2 regions of the Streptococcus sp. 11273D007BT genome follow, and region 2 is predicted to be linked to the other one. Evidence: riboswitches for the same ligand, from Rfam matches in the RefSeq annotation. Region 2 holds a riboswitch; the other holds the start of a gene.
What was found. A riboswitch is a leader RNA that binds a small molecule or an ion and turns the genes downstream of it on or off. The one in region 2 is predicted to bind preQ1.
Positions count from the first base shown of each region.

Region 1: it holds a riboswitch for preQ1, as region 2 does, so the genes downstream of both, ACEE75_RS07635 (nucleoside hydrolase) here and ACEE75_RS03885 (QueT transporter family protein) in region 2, are expected to answer to the same signal.

Region 1 is NZ_JBPWPE010000001.1:1,490,352-1,496,141, reverse strand. Features, by position in the region: gene ACEE75_RS07640 (ECF transporter S component) at 165-725, opposite strand; gene ACEE75_RS07635 (nucleoside hydrolase) at 715-1,710, opposite strand; PreQ1 riboswitch class I at 1,859-1,903, opposite strand; gene ACEE75_RS07630 (RidA family protein) at 2,042-2,422, shown strand; gene rapZ (RNase adapter RapZ) at 2,527-3,417, shown strand; gene ACEE75_RS07620 (YvcK family protein) at 3,414-4,388, shown strand; gene whiA (DNA-binding protein WhiA) at 4,385-5,296, shown strand; gene ACEE75_RS07610 (C69 family dipeptidase) at 5,304-5,790, shown strand, end outside.
Region 2 is NZ_JBPWPE010000001.1:740,308-746,097, forward strand. Features, by position in the region: gene ACEE75_RS03870 (sensor histidine kinase) at 1-579, shown strand, start outside; gene ACEE75_RS03875 (response regulator) at 583-1,179, shown strand; gene ACEE75_RS03880 (GtrA family protein) at 1,215-1,640, opposite strand; PreQ1 riboswitch class II at 1,669-1,766, shown strand; gene ACEE75_RS03885 (QueT transporter family protein) at 1,761-2,270, shown strand; gene ligA (NAD-dependent DNA ligase LigA) at 2,344-4,302, shown strand; gene ACEE75_RS03895 (diacylglycerol kinase family lipid kinase) at 4,319-5,395, shown strand; gene pulA (type I pullulanase) at 5,364-5,790, shown strand, end outside.

The DNA.
Region 1 (5,790 bases), 750 kb from region 2:
TGGAGTTAGATAAGGCCAGTTAATGCAGTAATAAAAGAAAAACTAAATGACAATATAAGAAAATAACATCCCCCTCATCAGTAACTAGGTCGTCTAGGTTTTACAAGAGGGGGATTTTTATATAAAAAAACCTTAGAAAGACTAGTTTCTAAGGCGGTTGCGAGTTATTTTTCTTTTAACAGTTGGAAGCTGAGTTGATCTTTGAGTTGTTTGATGAGAACAAATACAAGCGTTAAACTGACTAGGCGATCGAGATAATCGGTTAGGATTTGGACCATGATTAAGCTAGTTGTTAGATTCATCCCCATAGCATGAAAGATTTGAGCTAGAAGACTGGAGCCACTTGAGGTGATGCCTTTAAAAAGGACGACAGTTATACTGGCAGAAATAAGTGTTCCAATTAGAGAGAGTGGGATGGTTAGGATCGCCAATCGTTTGAGCTCTGCTTTTTTTCTAAACATAAAGCCAGCTAGAAAAACGGTCACAATTGCAACGGGAGCATAGTAAATGGCAAAGATATCTGTTGTCAGCCAACTTAATAGGGCACTTAAAATAGCTGTTAAAGCTCCAAGCCATGGTCCAAATAATAGAGCGATAAGAAGACTCCCAACCATGTCAAGATAGATAGGAAGTTTTAAAAAGAGAGCAATGTTGCTGCCGACATAGTTAAGGGCAATTGCAAGGGCGATAAAGATAATAAGATGAGTTTTTTGTCTAGTTTTCATAGAAACCTCCGAGATTAAACTGTAAAATGTCCTGTGAGATGACCTCTTTTGGTTGGTCTAAGATTGTGGTCAAAAAATCTTGCCAAAATCTAAGGGTATCAACCTCTGTTAAGATTTTACTATTGCTGTCTTTTTGATAAAAATGCTGAGCATCAACAATACTTTGTCCCAGTGCGATACCATCTGTGACAATATCAGTGTAGCTGGTAAAACCATGACAAATATTGGGATCAATAAGATAAGCTAGCGCCAGTGGATCATTGATGACACAACCTAAGAGATGTTCATACTTCCAATGAAAGTCGAAGTAAAAGCGAGTGATTTTTTCAATAAAGGAAGTTAGTTCAGAAGGAAACTTTTTTAAGTACTCTAGATGATTTGGGCTAAGAACAATTTTTCGGGTGACATCAAGACCTACCATTTCAACGCATCTTTTAAGGTGCTTGAAAACAAAGTTTGCTGCATGAGGATCGCACCAATAGTTGTATTCTGCCACAGGAGAGCAATTGCCATTTGATTTAAAGTTACCTCCCATGCTGATAAAGCGAGAGCAGTTTTCGCCTAAATCCTTATTTTTTTCTAAGGCTAAAGCGATATTAGTCAGTGGACCTAAAGCTAGAATGGCGGTATCTTGTTTTTGCTTAAAGTAATCTGCTAGATAGTCATCTGCCTTGGTGGTCTCAGGTCTTTTATTACAGTTTCGTTTTAAAAAAGTTTCACCTAAACCATCCATACCATGTGTGTCTTGAGCAGAGATAAAGGGGCGTTTCAGAGGAGTTTCTGCGCCTATATAGATGGGAATGTCTAGTCTATTGACAAGTTCTAAGATGAGGGCACAATTTTCAAATCCAAGCTGACTAGGAACATTTCCGCATACAATGGTAATGGCAACAACTTCTAAATTAGGGTGTTTGAGGGCGTAGATGAGGGCAAGAGCGTCATCAATACCTGGATCACAGTCGATAATAACGTGTTGTTTCGTCATATTTAACCTTTCTAAGATAAAATTAGGGATAATAAAAAGAGAGAATGAACAGTTTAAATAAGGTTCATTCTCTCTCCCAGTACAGCAAAAAGAAATGGAGCGGGTAAAACCCAATACTCCACAAAAACTAGTTTAATCAAAATAATGATGCGACTTAGTTTTTTATTCTGGGAAGTTTTCGAACCAGTCTAGGATCATTGTCCTAATTTATTTGCATAGATATATTTTACTATTAAATCATTCATCTGTAAAGATGAGATTCGTTCGCTAAATCGTGGAAATTTTCTGACGATTTTGTTAAAATAAAGCTATTAAAGTTAAGGAGAATGATATGGTTAAGACAATTCATACAGATCAGGCCCCAAAAGCAATTGGCCCTTATGTTCAAGCGAAAGTGGCAGGTAACTTGCTATTTGCTTCTGGACAAGTTCCTCTCTCTCCAGAAACAGGCGAGATTATCGGTGAAACAATTGAGGAACAAACCAAACAGGTTTTAAAAAATATCTCAGCTATTTTAGAGGAGGCGGGAACAGATTTTGATCATGTGGTCAAGACAACCTGTTTCTTAAGTGACATGAATGATTTTGTTGCGTTTAATAGTGTCTATCAGACAGCTTTTAAAGCTGATTTTCCAGCACGATCAGCAGTAGAGGTGGCAAGATTACCTAAGGATGTCAAGGTAGAGATTGAAGTGATTGCTTATCTAGGTTAAAAGGAGAGAAATCTCCTTTTTATTGTTTTTATGACATAGGTTTCAGGTTAGGAATATGTTATAATGGCAATAGTAGATTAAAAGATAGAAGAGGGGAAGTTTCAATGTCTGAACATCAAATCAATCTTGTGATTGTCACTGGAATGAGTGGAGCAGGAAAAACTGTGGCTATCCAGTCATTTGAGGATTTAGGTTATTTTACAATAGACAATATGCCACCAGCGCTCGTACCGAAATTTTTAGACTTAATTGAGCATGGCAGTGACTATGATAAGGTTGCCTTGGTTGTGGATATGCGCAGTCGTCAATTTTTTTCAGAAATCAATAGTATTTTAGATAAAATTGAAAGTAATGATAACATCAACTTTAAAATTCTCTTTTTGGATGCAACAGATGGTGAATTGGTGTCACGTTATAAAGAAACGCGCCGTAGCCACCCTTTAGCCGCAGATGGACGTGTCTTGGATGGCATTGAGTTGGAACGGGAATTACTAGCTCCTTTGAAAAGCATGAGTCAAAATGTTGTGGATACAACAGAATTGACCCCACGTCATCTAAGAAAAGCCATTACTGAGCAGTTTTCTGCTAAAGAGCAAGTGAATCAATTTCGTATAGAAGTGATGAGCTTTGGCTTTAAATACGGTCTACCTCTAGATGCAGACCTTGTATTTGATGTGCGTTTTCTACCTAACCCTTATTACCAAGTAGAGCTTCGTGAAAAAACAGGACTCGATCAAGAAGTATCGGACTATGTTATGAATCACCCAGAATCAGAAGATTTCTATCAAAACTTAAAAGGCTTGTTGCAGCCGATATTGCCTGGCTATCAAAAAGAAGGAAAATCAGTACTGACCATTGCAATTGGATGTACAGGAGGACAACATCGCAGTGTTGCTTTTGCCAGACGCTTAGCAAATGATTTATCTAAAGATTGGCATGTTAATGAAAGTCATCGTGATAAGGATAGACGTAAGGAAACGGTGAATCGTTCATGAGAAAACCTAAGATAACAATAATAGGTGGCGGAACAGGTATTCCTGTCATTCTTAATAGCCTTCGCCATTTTGATGTGGATTTGACCGCTATTGTCACAGTAGCTGATGATGGAGGGAGTTCGGGTGAACTGCGTAGTGCGATGCAATTAACCCCACCAGGTGATTTGAGAAATGTGTTAGTAGCCATGAGCGACATGCCTAAATTTTATGAGAAAATCTTTCAGTATCGTTTCGCTGAAAATGATGGCGCTTTATCTGGTCATCCTTTGGGAAATCTCATTATTGCAGGTATTTCAGAAATGCAGGGCTCAACTTATAACGCCATGCAGATTTTGACTAAGTTTTTTCATACAACAGGTAAAATCTATCCCTCCAGTGAAAATCCTTTGACCCTCCATGCGATTTTCAAAGATGGTCATGAAGTGGTCGGAGAGAGCCATATTGCTAATTATAAGGGGATGAATGATCATGTTTTTGTGACAAATTCCTATAACGATGATGAGCCTACTGCTAGTCGTAAGGTAGTTGAGGCGATTATGGAAAGTGACATGATTGTGTTAGGACCTGGCTCTTTATTTACCTCGATTTTACCTAATCTTGTGATTAAAGAAATTGGGCAGGCCTTGTTAAAAACCCAAGCAGAAGTTGCTTATGTCTGCAATATTATGACACAATACGGTGAAACTGAGCATTTTACAGATGCAGATCATGTTCGCGTCTTACATGAACACTTAGGACAACCATTTATTGATACAGTTTTAGTCAATATTGAAAAAGTTCCGCAGGCTTACATGGATTCTAATCGTTTTGATGAGTATCTTGTACAGGTTGAACACGATTTTCAAGGACTAAGAAAAGAAGTTCCTCGCGTGGTGTCCTCAAATTTTTTACGTTTAGAAAAAGGCGGAGCTTTCCATCACGGAGACTTGGTGGTTGAGGAGTTGCTTCGGATTATTCAGGTGAGAAAATGACTTTTACCATCAAAGTAAAAGAAGAGCTACTGCAACTGGTTCATCAGGATAAAAGTGAGCTTTCTGCCATGATTAAGATGTCTGGAAGTTTAGGATTATCAGGTTCAGGCTTAACGCTTTCTATTACAAGTGAGAATGCAAAAATAGCTCGCCATCTCTATGCCTTACTAGAGAGGTTTTATCACACACAGGCAGAAATTAAATACCATCAAAAGACCAATCTTAGAAAAAATCGTGTTTATACAGTTTTTTTAGAGGAAAATGTTGAGGCCATTTTAGCTGATTTGAAATTAGCCGATTCATTCTTTGGCATTGAAACAGGTATTGAGCCTGAGATTTTAAATGACGATGAAAAAGGGCGAGCCTATTTACGAGGAGCATTTTTGTCCAATGGTAGCGTCAGAGACCCAGAGACTGGTAAATACCAATTAGAGATTTTTTCAGTTTATTTAGACCATGCGGAAGATTTGGCGAATTTGATGAAAAAATTTATGTTAGATGCTAAGGTGATTGAGCGAAAAAAAGGTGCGATAACCTATTTACAAAAAGCTGAAGATATCATGGATTTTTTGATTGTTATCGGTGCAATGGAAGCTATGTCAGAATTTGAACAGGTCAAAATTTTGCGGGAAACGAGAAATGATCTTAATCGTGCAAATAATGCAGAGACAGCCAATATTGCTAAAACTATTACAGCTAGTATGAAAACGATTAATAATATTATCAAAATAATGGACACTGTAGGATTGGATGCTCTTCCTGTTGAACTTCGTCAAGTTGCACAGGTTAGGATTGCTCATCCAGATTATTCTATTCAACAGCTGGCGGATAGCTTAGATACCCCTCTTACCAAGAGTGGTGTTAATCATCGTTTAAGAAAGATTAATAAAATAGCAGAAGAACTATAAGGAGAAAATGATGTGTACCACGATTTTAGTTGGAAAAAAAGCAAGCTATGATGGCTCAACTCTTATCGCTCGAACAGAAGATTCACAAAATGGTGTTTTTACCCCTAAAGCATTTAAAATGGTTTTACCTAATGATCAGCCACGGGATTACCAGTCTGTTTTATCTCGGTTTTCTATCACCTTACCCGATAATCCCTTGGCCTATAGCTCAGTTCCTGATGCGCTAGGTGAAGAAGGGATTTGGGGGCAAGCAGGTATTAATGAAGTTAATGTTGCCATGAGTGCTACAGAAACCTTAACCACTAACAGCCGTGTACTCGGTGCAGATCCTTTAGTTGAAACAGGGATTGGTGAGGAAGATATTTTAACTTTGGTATTACCTTATATCAAGTCTGCGCGTGAGGGTGTTAAGCGTTTAGGAGAACTTCTAGAGGCTTATGGGACTTATGAATCAAATGGTATCGCATTTGCTGATTTGGATGAAATTTGGTGGA
Region 2 (5,790 bases):
GAAAATGAACGTAACCGTATCGGGCAGGATCTTCATGATACTTTGGGCCATGTTTTTGCTACGATGACTATTAAGACAGAACTAGCCTTAAAGCAATTGGATAAAGGAAATCTTATGGCGGTTAAAAAGGAGTTGTCCGATTTAAATGCAACAAGTAGAAAAAGCATGGCTGACGTCAGAACAATTGTCAATCAACTAAAATATAGAAGTCTGGATGAAGAACTAGAGTGCTTACGACAAGTTTTTGAACTAGCAGAGATTGAGCTGGTAATAAAAAAAGATTATGATAGTCAAAACCTCTCTCCAGTCCTTCAATCTAGTCTAACCATGATGGTGCGTGAATTGGCTAATAATGTCATTAAACACGCCTCTGCTCGTCAAGCAAAGCTGAGCCTAGCAGATGAGGGAGACTATTTGATCGTTGAGATGGCAGATGATGGTCAAGGATTTTCTAGTCAAAGTGAGGATGAACTGCAGTCGCTAAAAAATCGGTTGTCCTTAATCAAAGGAGAGGTGGAGGTTTTATCACGCCACAATCCAACTTGTGTGCGTCTCAGCCTTCCTTTTAGAAAGGAGTAGGAGATGAAATTATTGGTAGCAGAAGACCAATCAATGCTGCGTGATGCCCTTTGTCAACTCTTATTGATGGAAGACGATGTTGATGCTGTTTTTCAAGCAGGAAATGGGCAAGAAGCCATTAGCCTCCTAGAAAAAGAAGAGGTAGATGTGGCGATTTTGGATATTGAAATGCCTAAAATGACAGGTCTAGAGGTCTTAGAGTGGATTAGAGAGCATAAAGAGATGAAAGTCGTGATTGTCACAACCTTTAAGCGTACAGGCTACTTTACAAGAGCGCTAAAAGCTCAAGTAGATGCTTATGTCTTAAAAGATCGGTCAACTACGGAGTTGATGACCACTATCCACAAGGTCTTATCTGGTCAGAAAGACTATTCTCCTGAATTGGTTGATGAAATGGCTTTTTCAAGTAATCCCCTCAGTCAAAGAGAAAGAGATGTTCTACAAGGCATTGCACGAGGCTTGTCAAATCAAGACATTGCAAAAGAGTTGTTTTTATCAAATGGTACTGTCAGAAACTACGTTACCAGCCTAATGACAAAACTGGATGCCCATAATCGCACAGATGCTCTCTTGATTGCTCAAGAGAAAAATTGGTTATAAAAATAGACAAAAAGAGGATGGGCGTTCCATCCTCTTTAATGCTTATCCTTGAAAATGAGTAGTTTACTGATGATATAATTTAAAACGATAATTAAAACTTGTGCAAATAAGGTTTCAATCGCATTGACGACCTGTAGATTGTGGTTAACAAATTGTCCGATAATTTGTGGGAATCGCTCAACCAACAGATAAGCTAAAACAAGATCTAAGGCCAGTGTTGAGAGTCGTGCTACAAAAAACTTGACAAATCGCCCCATCCAGCCTGTTCTAACTTGGTTAAAGACAAAATAGTCGTTGGTGAAAAATGCAAAGACAACAGCGGTTATATTTGCAATAACGGCTGAAAGAGTAGCTTGATGTGTGATAGCAAAGAAAGCCATGCGTGTTACCATATAGACGAGGGTTGCTAGAACTCCAAAAAAGAGATATTTAAAAACTTCACTAGATATAAATTTTTTCATAAGGATACTATATCAAAAAAATAAAAAATATGCTATACTAGAAAACGTTGCTAGAGCAACCCTTGGTGCTTATTTCCCTTTCACCAAGCATATTAGACGCGGCATGACCGCTAAAGGAGAATTATGAAATTATCAGTAAAAGATCTCACTCAGATTGCCATTGTGGCTGCACTTTATGTTGTATTGACCGTGACGCCTCCTTTAAACGCTATTAGTTATGGAGCATATCAGTTTCGTGTATCTGAGATGTTAAACTTCCTTGCTTTTTATCATCGTAAGTATATTATTGCAGTGACTCTAGGCTGTATGATTGCCAACTTTTTTACCTATGGTTGGTTAGATGTCTTTGTCGGAGGAGGGTCAACGCTATTGTTTGTGACCTTGGGAGTCTATCTTTTTGGACGCTATCGTCAAGAACAATTGTTTAGTGGCTTACTTAACAAAGCCTTTGTTTACTTTTCTTTCTTTTTTGCAGCTTCTATGTTTACCATAGCCTTGGAGTTAAAAGTGATTGCAGGTCTTCCTTTTCTTTTGACTTGGTTTACCACTGCGATAGGAGAGTTAGCTTCACTTTTGATTGGTGCTATAGTGATTGAAAAATTATCTCAACGAATTGATTTTGAGGCTTAAAATTCGCTAAAAAACTTCCAAATTTGGAAGTCTTTTTTATTTTGAAACGGTAAAATATGTTAAAATAAAAGATATGAAGAATCAAATGAAAAAATTGGTGGACCGCTTAAATCAGTACGCCAAAGAATACTATACACTTGACAAGCCCACCGTTTCTGATGCGCAATATGATCAGTTGTATCGTGAATTGGTAGCCTTGGAAGAAGCTTATCCTGATGAGATTTTGCCAGATAGTCCGACTCACCGAGTAGGAGGGCTTGTCTTAGAGGGCTTTAGAAAACATGAACACCTCTATCCTCTGTTTTCATTGCAGGATGCTTTTTCGCGTGACGAATTAGAGGCATTTGATCAAAGGGTGAAAAAAGAATTTCCAAAGGCATCTTACTTAGCCGAATTAAAAATTGATGGTCTATCGATTTCTTTGACCTATACTTCGGGAGTTCTAAGCGTAGGTGCAACACGGGGAGATGGTCGTGTGGGTGAGGACATTACAGAAAACTTAAAACGTGTTCGTGATATTCCTCTTACTCTGACTGAGCCGATCGATATCACTGTACGCGGGGAGTGTTATTTGCCAAAAGCTTCTTTTGATAAGATTAACTTAGAGCGTCAAGCCAATGGTGAGGCGGAGTTTGCCAACCCAAGGAACGCTGCAGCAGGGACACTTCGTCAGCTAGATACAGGAGTAGTGGCTAAAAGAAATCTGGCAACTTTCTTGTACCAAGAGGCAGGACCTACAGATCAAGTTAGCCAAGAAAGTGTTTTGCAGCAATTTGAACACTTAGGATTTGAGGTTAATCCTACTCGTCTTGTTTCATCGAATATGGCTGACATTTGGGCCTTTATCCAAGATATTCAAAACAAACGAGATCAACTGCCTTACGATATTGACGGCATCGTGATTAAAGTAAATGACTTAGCTATGCAAGAGGAGCTAGGATTTACTGTTAAAGCACCACGTTGGGCCGTAGCTTATAAATTTCCTGCTGAAGAAAAGGAAGCAGAAATCTTATCAGTGGATTGGACTGTTGGACGAACAGGTGTTGTCACACCGACCGCCAATCTTACGCCAGTACAGTTAGCAGGGACAACAGTAAGTCGTGCCACGCTACACAATGTGGATTATATTGCAGAAAAAGATATCCGCATCGGAGATACGGTAGTGGTGTATAAAGCAGGCGATATTATCCCAGCAGTTTTAAATGTGGTCATGTCTAAGCGTGCTCAACAAGAACCCATGTTGATTCCGCAACAATGTCCATCTTGTCAAAGTCAGCTACAACATTATGATGATGAGGTCGCTCTACGCTGTATTAACCCACTTTGTCCTAGTCAAATTTTAGCACGTCTAGAACATTTTGCTAGTCGAGATGCGATGAATATCGTTGGTTTAGGCCCATCAGTAATGGAAAAACTTTATCAAGCTGGTTTGATTCATGATGTGGCAGACCTTTATCAATTAAAAGTTGAAGATTTCTTGCAACTAGATGGTGTCAAGGAAAAATCTGCTCAGAAGTTTTATGATGCGATTCAATCTTCTAAAGCAAATTCTGCTGAAAAGTTATTATTTGGTTTAGGGATTCGCCATGTTGGTGCTAAGGTCAGTAAGCAACTTTTGGAGGAATTTGGCTCTATTTCAGTACTGGTTCAAGCTGAGAAAGAAAAGATTGCTGAAATTGATGGTTTAGGGATGGCTGTTGCGGAGTCTTTAGCAACTTATTTTGCAACACAAGGTAGTCAAACACTCTTAGAAGAACTAGAAGAAGTAGGGGTTAATCTCACTTACTTAGGGCAAAAAGTAGCCAGTGATGCCATGCTTTCAGGTTTAACCGTTGTCTTGACTGGGAAGTTGACCACACTAAAAAGAAGTGAAGCTAAGGACAAACTAGAACGTTTAGGAGCTAAGGTCACGTCTAGTGTTTCTAAAAAGACAGACCTTTTAGTAGCAGGGATAGATGCTGGTTCAAAGCTTGAAAAAGCACAGGGGCTCGGCATTGAGATTCGTGATGAATCATGGTTAGCAAGTCTTTAAGTATCGAGGAAAATAAATGAAAAAACATAGATTACGTGCTCGTTTGATTTATAACCCAACATCGGGCAAGGAATTGATGAAAAAAAGTGTGGCAGATGTTTTAGATATTTTGGAAAGCTTTGGTTATGAATCCTCTGCTTTTCAGACAACTCCTGAACCTCATTCAGCTATGAAAGAGGCTAAGCGTGCGGGCTTAGCTGGTTTTGATTTAGTCATTGCAGCTGGTGGTGACGGAACAATTAATGAAGTGGTTTCTGGTATCGCTCCTTTGAAAAAGCGGCCAAAAATGGCTATTATTCCAATGGGAACAACTAATGATTTTGCCCGTGCTTTAAAGGTTCCAAGGGGGAATCCTATTGAAGCTGCAAAATTGATTGGGAAACAACAAACTATTTTAATGGATATTGGTCAGACAGATCGAGGAAAATATTTTATTAATATTGCTGCGGCAGGCAGTTTGACAGAGCTAACCTATAGCGTTCCTAGTCAGCTTAAAAGTGTATTTGGCTATTTAGCTTATTTGGTTAAAGGGGCAGAACTCTTGCCTAGGGTACAAAATGTACCTGTCAAAATTTTTCATGACCATGGTGTTGTTGAAGATGAAGTCTCTATGATTTTTGTGGCCTTGACAAATTCAGTAGGGGGATTTGAAACCATTGCTCCTGATGCTAAATTAGATGATGGAAAGTTCACTTTAATTCTAGTAAAAACTGCTAACCTGATTGAACTGACCCATATCATTGGTTTGATGTTAAATGGTGGACGACATATTAGTCATAGTAAATTAGAATATATTAAGACATCTTATTTGAGGATTGAACCACAGGATCCAAAAGCACGTCGTCTAATGATTAATTTAGATGGTGAGTATGGAGGAGATGCACCTGTTGAATTAAGAAATTTAAATAATCATATCGAATTTATCGCCAATACCGATGAGATTGCTGATGATGCAATTACTCTAGATACAGAGGAATTAGCAATGGAGGCGATTGCACAAAAATTTGTTCGTGAAGTCGAATATTTGGATGAAAAGATGGAGATGAAAGAGGTTGATGAGGATGGAAAACCAAGTAATACTACACTATCATAGCCAATCAGGCTCGTACTTTGATTATAGTGTCTGGCAGTGGATAGAAGGTGAAAATGGGTGGGATAGCCATTTTGCCCGCTTTGATTCTTTTGGGATTGTTGCTAACCTTTCTTATCCAGCACAGCATCATTTAAGCGATGTTTATTTGATGGTGAAAAATTCAGATTGGTCAAAAAAAACACAGGATTATTGTATCCATAGAGATTATGGGATTGCAAAGGCTGAGGTTTGGATTGTTGAGGGGGATGATACTGTTTATTATTCCAGGCAAGCGGCGGTAACCAGTCATCATTATCGTTTTCGTCAACCACATGCTTTTGATATGGCCTTACACAGCTATCGATTTGATCGTAAATGGGGCTATTCGGGATGGCTAGGGTTTTCTTATCAGAAGG